Regions from separate parts of the Paraburkholderia sp. BR10872 genome, predicted to be linked through region 1. Evidence: riboswitches for the same ligand, from Rfam matches in the RefSeq annotation. Region 1 holds a riboswitch; each other region holds the start of a gene.
The links. Region 1 has a riboswitch for cobalamin ahead of AB4Y43_RS34755 (porin). Riboswitches for the same ligand answer to the same signal wherever they lie in the genome.

Region 1 (2,186 bases):
GCCGTCTTCGTGGCCGTAGGCCCCGGGCTGCGTCGCGTCGATGCCCGCTGTGTTGTAGTCGTGCAGGCCCAACGAGTAGGTGAGGCCGCTCAGTGCGGAAAGCGGCCCTGTCGAGCCGATCGAGCCCGAGGTGCGCACCTGCGAGTCGAAGGTCTTGTTCGATCCGCCGCCGAACGAGACGGTGGTCTGGTTCGGCTGGTTCGACGCATGGCGCGTGAACAGTTGGACGACGCCGCCCACGGCATCCGCGCCGAACGAGGCGGCGGCGGGACCGGAGATCACCTCGACCCGGTCGAACGAGGCAGTCGCAAGATCGGCCCATTCGGCCGTGCCCGTGGTGACGGAGCCTATGCGTATTCCGTCGATGAACACGGCCACCTGGTCGGCCGACGAGCCGCGGATGCTCACCCCCGTGTACGACCCCGGGCCGCCGGTCTGCGAGACGGTGACACCCGGCAGCGTGGCGAGCGCCTGCGCGATGCTGGGGTCGACGGGGGACACGCGCTCGAGGTCTTCGCGCGTAAGCACCTGGGTGGTTGCATAGCGCTGATCGAACGATTGTGGCAGATGCTGCGCGTCGCCCACGACGAGGATATTGGGCAGCGTGGTGTCGCCGCCGGCTTGTTGCGGCGCCTGGGCGGACGATGCATTGGCGGCATTGGCGGCATTGGCGGCGTCGGCGGCATGCGCGGTTTGCCACGCCCAGGCGAGCGCGGCGGAAGTCAATACGAATTGGCGAAAGTTCATGATGCGGTGGCTGGAAACAGCTCCTGAAATACGGGCTGTCCGTGCAACGGGCGATCGCCACGCGGGCGGTGCTTGCGCATTGGGGATCCCCGCCCGCTGCGGCTGCTGGACTCGGTTGATGGCAGGTCTCCTGGCTCGCGGGTCGACATCCGCAGCCGGCCTTCCCGGTTTCCCAGTGGCCTTCTCTGGCATGGACTCGCCGCTTACAGTTGCGGGGGCAGCCGCAGTCTTGCACTGCGTTCCCTTTTGATCCCGTCGCCGGGAACCATCAGGGCGCAAGGGTAAGGGCCGCGCAATCGGTGCGTCAACCTTTGACGAGCGTCGTGTGGCAAAAACACCCGGTTTGGCTGCTTCCGCAACTTACGCTATCCTTGCGGCTGTTTTTCGCGCGTAGGCGCTGCACAAGCGAAACGCAGCAGGGAAGCCGGTGAGAATCCGGCGCGGTCGCGCCACTGTGACCGGCGGTCAATCGAGCCAGAAGTCAGACCTCGCTACGTCCTCGCCGCATCGAGCGGGGGCGGACGGCGCTCGTCCACGCAATCCCACCTACACAAACAAGAAGACTCATGAACAAGAACATTCTCGCCGTCCTGGGTGGGACGGCATTGGCATTCACCGGCGCTGGCGCCTCGGCGCAGCAGGTCACGTTGTACGGTGAGATGGACGCGAGCGTCGACTATGTCAGCGACGTTGGCGGCCGCACCCAATATCGTGCAGGCTCGGGTCTTGTCGACGGCAGCTTCTGGGGCCTGCAGGGCACTGAGGACCTCGGCGGCGGCAACGCCGCGATCTTTCGCCTCGAGCGCGGCTTCTCGTCCACCTCTGGCGAAGCCTTCAACGACCATCCGTTCTACGTTGGTCTGCAATCCGAACGACTCGGCACGATTACGCTGGGCCGCCAGTACGACACGATGCACGACTACTTCGCCCCGTTCACACTAACGGGCGGCGCAGGCGGCACGGCATTCGCGCATCCGTTCGACAACGACAACGCCAACAATTCGTGGCTCGCCTCGAACGCCGTGAAGTACGCGAGCGCAACGTACGGTGGTTTCAGCGCCGGCGCGATGTACGCGTTTTCGAACGAGGCGGGGCGCTTCGCGCAAAATCGCGCTTACGGCTTCGGCGTCCATTACGAAGGCGGCCCGTTCAGCGCAGGCGTGGCGTGGATGCACATCAACGGACGCGGCGCCTCTTCGGTGGGTGCGTACGATACATCGGTGCTGCCGGGTGCGGGCCTCGTGCCGACCGAGGTCGCGGTGCAGCGCGAAGACACCATCGGCGCGGGCATGAGCTACGCGCTCGGCGACGTCACGCTTGGCGCGGCCTGGTCGCGTTCCATTCATACCCGTGTCAGCGAGGCCGACGGCGGCGCGCCCTTGCCTTCGGTCGCATTCAGCAATTACGAAGTGAATGCGCTATGGCAGGTGACGCCCGCG
Region 2 (2,186 bases), on a different contig from region 1:
TTCTGGCTACCGATCCAGAATGCCGGCGACGGCGAGGGCAGGGCGGTAGCGCCGTTCCGGTCCTCACTTCATCGCCGCGAGCCAAACCCAGCCGTGCTCTGTGCGGCGTAGGGCCGTCACGGAAAGCGGCGCGATTTCGATCGAGCGAAACCCCGCCGACGGCGCGCCCAGCGCGTGAAGAATCGCCGCCCGGATCACGCTCGCGTGCGTGAAGGCGACCACGTTGTGCCCCGAGTCGGGCACCGCATCGAGCCAGGCGCTGACGCGCGTGCGGACATCGTCGAACGATTCGCCGCCGCCTGGCGGCCGAAAGCCCGGATCGCGCGTCCAGGCCGCTAGGGCCTCGGGCGCTTCACGCGCGAGATCCGTCAGGCGCTGACCTTGCCACGCGCCGAAGGCGGTTTCGGCGAGCGCTTCAGCTGGCGTTGCCCCCGCGAAGCCTGCCGCGCGTGCGCTCGCGCGGGCGATCGCGGCGGGACTCGTGAGCGCACGCGGCACCTCGCCATTGCGATTACCACCGGCCAGCCCCGCGTGCCAGCGCTCGCGCCAGGCGGCAAGCGCCTCGAGTACGCGCGCGTCGAGCGCTGCTTCGGCGTCTTCACCCGCAACAGGCACTTCAGGCACGTGCGGGAACGTGCCCGAGCGCAGAGCAGCGTTCGCCGCATGGCTCACCAGCCAGACTGTCGTCGACATGCTTTTCCTTATGCTTCACTACTCTTTGGCTGACATCCGGGCCGCGGCCGGCCGCCGCAGCGCGTAGAATACGGGCTCCACGACACGCGGAAGCCGGTGCAAGTCCGGCGCGGTCGCGCCACTGTAACTGGTTGCCGTCGAAAACATCGAAGCAACGGAAGTCAGACCTGCGCGTCGTGAACCACTCTTTCAACGACTAGCGGGGCGCGTAACCCCAGGAGAAGTCAGCATGTCCGAAACCTCATTCCCCTTGCAGCACGCCCCGGCCGCGCCGGCGCCCATTGCGCTGCGAGACATCCTGCCCTGGGCGATCTTCGGCGGCCTGATGCTGCTGCTGGCCCTGTACTTCGTGGGCGCCGAGCAGGGCGCCACGTCGATCTTCCCGGGCATGTACGTCCACGAGTTCGTTCACGACGGCCGCCATCTGCTCGGCTTCCCCTGCCACTGACCGGGAGCTGACCATGGTTGGCAAGTTGCTGGTGCGCGGCATGCTCGCAGGCATCGCCGCGGGACTTCTCACGTTCGGCTTCGCGAAGATCGCAGGCGAGCCCCAGGTCGATCAGGCGATCTCCTTCGAGGAGAAAGCCGACGCCGCGAAGGGCGAAGCGCCCGAGCCCGAAATCGTCAGCCGCAAGACCCAGGCGAGCGTCGGTCTCTTCACGGGCGTGATGGTCTATGGCGCGTCGATCGGCGGACTCTTTGCGCTCGTCTTCGCGTATGCCAATGGTCGCGTGGGGCGTCTTTCGCCGCGCGCGCTCTCGGCCTGGCTCGCGCTCGCCGCCTTCGTCGCGATCTACCTGGTGCCGAACATCAAGTATCCGGCGAATCCGCCCTCGGTCGGCGACCCGGAGACGATCGGCTATCGCACCGGGCTCTTTTTCCTGATGATCGCGATCTCGATCGCCGTGTCGGTGTTCTCGCTCAAGGTGCGCGCCGCGTTCGTGCCGCGCCTTGGCCTCTGGAACGCTTCGATCGTGGCGCTCGTGCTGTTCGTCGTCGTGATCGGCGCGATCCAGCTCGCGTTGCCGACGATCAACGAGGTGCCCGCCGCGTTCCCGGCCGTGCTGCTGTGGAAGTTCCGCACGGTGTCGATCGGCATGCAGTTCATTCTCTGGACGACGATCGGTCTGCTTTTCGGCGCGCTCGCCGAAAAGCTGCTCGGCGCGAACGCCCGTACCGGCAGCGCACGCGGCACGCAAACGCGCGCCGCATAAGCTCCGCCGGGGCCGCAGCGCGCACATCGCGCGCCTATCGAAAAAGCGACCCCAAACTTGCGTAAATGCCCCGCGCGCCTCGCGTGCCGGGGCATTTTTTTTCGCCTTTCAAAAGCATCGCGCCCGCGGCTGTGCGGGCCTGATCCGCACGCGCCGACGCGTCGCGCGGCAATGCTGCACTGCAATATCCGCGCCGCACGAGTTTGAGCAATCCATTTTGCACTGAGACGATCCGCGCCAGTTCATCGGTTTCAGCGGCGCCCACGTGCCGCGCGAGGC
Region 3 (2,186 bases), on a different contig from region 1:
GTCGCGCTTCGTGATCTGACCGTCGTGTCGGTAGGCGTCGTCGGGGAGGCCTGGCGTGAGCGTCCAGCCGCGCGCGGGCGTCTGCGCACTATCGCTTTCGCATTCGAACGCGACCAGATTGAGCGCCGCGGCTTCTTCAACGTGCCACGCATCGGCGCGGCCTTCTATGCGGCGTTCGAGCGGGCCGCCCAGATGCTCGAACACGGCAAGACGCGTGGCGCCGAAGCCCGCTTCGGCGAGCAACGCGGCAAGCGCCGCGGGCGTGCGCCCATCCGCGCTCAACGCGAGCACGCGCGAGCGCGCGTAGAGATGGCGGCGCAGCGCATCGAGCGGACGACCGACGAGCGAGACCATCGCCGTATCTTGCAGCGCCCACCCCTTGCGCGCCGCCGCGAGCGAGAGCGACGACGGCGCGGGCAGCACGCGCATTTCACCGGGCACCACGCGGCGCGCGAGCGTCGCGCCCACGCCGAACAGCATGGGGTCGCCGCTCGCGAGCACGCATACGGACTGATTCGACTCGCGGTACGCAAGCAGCGCCTCGACGCTAAACGGCTGGGGCCACGCTTCGCGCCGTGCACGCACGCGCGAGGGCAGCATCGCCAGATGGCGTTCGCCACCCGTCACGATGGCCGCGTCGAACAGCACGCGCCGCGCGTCGCGCCCGAGCCCCGCGTATCCATCGTCGCCGATGCCCACCACCGTCAGCCATGCCTGCGTGCCCTGCATTCGCTCTCCCGCCGTTGCCTGTTTGGTTGCCTGTTTCCCTACACCGCCACGGCCCGCAGCCCGATCGTGGGGTGGAGCACGCGTGAAAACGGGCATAATACCGTGTCCGCCGGTGCCGTTAAGGCAGCTTTGCATGAGACCGGAGCAAGCGCTGAAGCGCCAACTCCGGATCGCAAAAAGGGAACACAGCAAGCTGTGGCCGCCCCGCGACTGTGAGCAGCGAGACCGCATCCACCCGAGCCACTGGTTTTACCGGGAAGGCCGATGCGGCTCACGACCTGCGAGCCAGGAGACCTGCCGGCCGACTGTTCGCGCGAACCCATATCGGACGGGGTGTACCGATACCGCTGCCGTTTCCCGCCTGCCGTGCGGGCAACGCGCCGCTCCAGCGTGATGCTTACCCGGTAATGCCTTGAAACACGAAACGAAGCCTGTCTCGCCCGCTGCCGCATTGGCCGTGCTCCGCCCCTCGGCGTGCCCGGGGCTCCTGCGCGTGGTCGCGGCGCGCGACGGCGGCCTGTGCCGCATCCGCCTGCCTGGCGGCGCGCTGAGCGCCGCGCGTGCGCGGGCCCTCGCCGACGCAGCGTCGACGCACGCGAACGGCGTACTCGAACTGACCAATCGCGCGAACGTGCAGATTCGCGGCGTGCGCGCCGGCGAAGAAGCGGCATTGAGCGCCGCGCTGATCGACGCAGGCCTCGGCCCTGCCGGCATCGACGCCGCGAGCCCGGTCGAGCGTGCATGCGCCGCCGACGAATTGCGCAACGTGATGCTGAGCCCGCTCGCGGGCCTCGACCCTGACGCGTTGTGGGACACGACGGAACTCGCCGCTGCGCTCATCGACATGATGCAGCGCGAGCCACGCTTCGCCGCACTCTCGCCCAAGTTCGCGTTGCTACTCGACGGCGGTGAACGTGTGGCGACGCTCGAGCATCCGCACGACATCTGGCTCGCCGCGCTGCATGATGGCGCAACGGTGCGCTTCGCAGTGGGCCTCGCAGGTCGCCCCACGGCGCGGCCAGTCGGCACGCTCGCGGCCGAAGACGTTTGCGCATCGATGCGCGCGCTGTTGCATGCGTTCCTCGATCTCGCGGGCGCGGCCGCCACACGCATGCGCGACGTCCTCGCCACTCATTCGCTCGACGCGCTGCTACAGCGCGCGCAACAGCATGGCGACTTCACGTTGACGCGCGACGACGCCACGCTGCCCGCTTGGCGCCGCGCGGCGAGCCCCGCCGGCTTGCGCCTCGGCGCATACGCGCTGCACGCCGACGGCAGCGGCTACGTGGGCGCGCAGCCCGCTCTCGGCCGTATCGACGCGCCAACGCTGCGCGCACTTGCCGCGCTCGCGGAAGACTCGGGCGACGCGACATTGCGCGTGACGCCCTGGCAAGGCGTCCTGCTGCCGAATGTGCCCGCGCACGCCATGCACGCCGCGCTCGAACGCCTGGACGCGC
Region 4 (2,186 bases), on a different contig from region 1:
CGTCACGCCGTCGAGCGCCAGCTTGCCGCGCACGAGCGGAGCGCCGCCCGCCGCCAGACGCGCGCAGGGTTCGCACACGCCGTCTACGCCGAACTGCGCTTGCGCGGCTGCGGAGGGGGGCGCCAGTATCGGTGTCGCGGCGAGTTGCTCCCGCGTGTACGTGTGCAGCGGCAGCGCATGTGCCGCGCAAAACGCGTGCAAGGCGGGTTCGCCGGCTTTTGCATCGAGCGTTGCCACGGCCGTTACGCTGTCGAGAGGCCACGCGCCGAGCGCGGCGCGCACCGCGGCTTCGACCTGCGCGAGCGTCACGCCGCGCCGGCAGCCGATGCCGAGCGCAAGCGGCGGCACGCGCTGCGCGGGTTCCGGCGTGGCTTCGAATGAGGCTGCGCCCGAGGCGCGATTTTCGGCAGGATTCACGGCGAGGGCGTCGATCGAAGGCGTGACCGCAGGGGCAAAACGAGCAAAAGCGTCGCGTTCCGGCGGGCGCCGGATGCGCGCTACGATAGCACACGCTTTTGCGGCTTCCCACGCCTTCCTTGACGCACGGGCCCCCCGCGCCTACACTCGCACGCACTCTGGTGCTCGCGCGCGCGATTCATAATGCGCGCGCAGTTAAACGGGAATCAGGGAGCCATCCCGCCTCGGGCATGGCCAACCTGAACTGCACCCGCAACGGTACAACGAGCGCGGCGTTCGCACGAATGCCGCAAACCGCTTCCATGCTTTACGCAGTCCACGCCACTGTGCAAGCCGGCCGCAAGGCCGCTCGCGCGGGAAGGCGAAGCGGTGTTTCGTCAGTCCGGATACCGGCCAGATACGTGGGATTCGCGCTGCGGGGATGCGGTGCCGGGTCCGTGATTTTCATGCGTCAGCCGGGCGAGGCCCGGGTGCGTTTCTGGTCGTTCGTCCCCTGCAGGTTGTTGGATCGTTGCGCGTGACAGCGTCTCCATGGATACGCGCGTGTGCGCAACACGGCACCCGCACGAACGGCAGGCGCGACGCACCATGCCCCTCGATACGGCCTGGCGCCGAAGGAGCACTTCATGCAAATGCGCAAGATTCCGGTCACGATCGTGACGGGCTTTCTCGGCAGCGGTAAAACCACGTTGCTGCGTCACATTCTCCAGCACGCGGGCGGCCTGCGCGTCGCGGTCATCGTCAACGAATTCGGCGAACTCGGTATCGACGGCGAGATTCTGCGCGGTTGCGGCATTGGCTGCGACGAGAACGGCAACGAAACGGAAGCCCAGCTCTACGAACTCGCGAACGGCTGCCTTTGCTGCACCGTGCAGGAAGAGTTCTTCCCCGTGATGGAGAAACTGCTCGAACGCCGCGGCGATGTCGATCACGTGCTGATCGAAACTTCGGGTCTCGCGCTGCCCAAGCCGCTCGTGCAGGCGTTCAACTGGCCGTCGATCCGCAACGCGTTCACCGTCGATGCGGTCGTGACCGTGGTGGACTGCCCCGCCGCCGCGAGCGGCCAGTTCGCTGAAAATCCGCGGGCCGTGGACGCGCAGCGCCGCGCCGACCCGAACCTCGATCACGAGTCGCCGCTGCACGAGCTGTTCGAAGACCAGCTTTCGGCCGCCGACCTCATCATTCTCAACAAGACCGATCTGCTGGACGTTGCGGGCCAGGACGCGCTCATCGCCGAGCTGCGCGAAGAGCTGCCGCCGCAGGTGAAGATCGTGCGCGCGCAGCACGGCAAGCTCGATCTGCATACGCTGCTCGGGCTCGAGGCGGCCTCCGAGGAGAGCATTCATCTGCGGCACGACCATCACGGTTCCGCCGACGATCCCGATCATCATCATGACGAGTTCGATTCGGTTGTGGTGTCGGGCAATGCGGCTTCGCGCGAGACTGTGATCGAGGCGCTGCAGCAACTCGTCGATGCGCACACGATCTATCGCGTGAAGGGCTTTGCCGCGCTGCCGGGTGCGCCCATGCGCCTCGTGATTCAAGGCGTGGGCCGCCGCTTCGACAGCTATTTCGACCGCCGCTGGAACGCGCAGGAAAGCGCGGCGCAGCCGCTTGCGAGCCGCTTCGTGCTGATCGGAGAGGATCTCGATGGCGCGACGCTGCAAGCGGCCTTCGATATCGCACTGGCGAATGTGCAGACCGCGGGCGCGAAGTGATCGCACCCAGCTAGACGAGGCCGTCCCATGCATTTGCTGCGCACTACGCCT

Region 2: another riboswitch for cobalamin. It lies ahead of AB4Y43_RS39005 (CbtB domain-containing protein); the one in region 1 lies ahead of AB4Y43_RS34755 (porin).
Region 3: another riboswitch for cobalamin. It lies ahead of cobG (precorrin-3B synthase); the one in region 1 lies ahead of AB4Y43_RS34755 (porin).
Region 4: another riboswitch for cobalamin. It lies ahead of cobW (cobalamin biosynthesis protein CobW); the one in region 1 lies ahead of AB4Y43_RS34755 (porin).

The regions. Positions count from the first base shown of each region.
Region 1 covers NZ_JBFRCN010000065.1:11,482-13,667, forward strand. The annotation lists gene AB4Y43_RS34750 (TonB-dependent receptor) at 1-747, opposite strand, end outside; cobalamin riboswitch at 850-1,032, opposite strand; cobalamin riboswitch at 1,123-1,257, shown strand; gene AB4Y43_RS34755 (porin) at 1,314-2,186, shown strand, end outside.
Region 2 covers NZ_JBFRCN010000096.1:13,140-15,325, reverse strand. The annotation lists gene AB4Y43_RS39010 (histidine phosphatase family protein) at 64-693, opposite strand; cobalamin riboswitch at 738-883, shown strand; gene AB4Y43_RS39005 (CbtB domain-containing protein) at 923-1,141, shown strand; gene AB4Y43_RS39000 (CbtA family protein) at 1,155-1,907, shown strand.
Region 3 covers NZ_JBFRCN010000011.1:2,750-4,935, reverse strand. The annotation lists gene cbiE (precorrin-6y C5,15-methyltransferase (decarboxylating) subunit CbiE) at 1-729, opposite strand, end outside; cobalamin riboswitch at 859-1,046, shown strand; gene cobG (precorrin-3B synthase) at 1,142-2,186, shown strand, end outside.
Region 4 covers NZ_JBFRCN010000073.1:22,318-24,503, forward strand. The annotation lists gene AB4Y43_RS36200 (cobalamin biosynthesis protein) at 1-417, opposite strand, end outside; cobalamin riboswitch at 560-830, shown strand; gene cobW (cobalamin biosynthesis protein CobW) at 1,050-2,135, shown strand; gene cobN (cobaltochelatase subunit CobN) at 2,163-2,186, shown strand, end outside.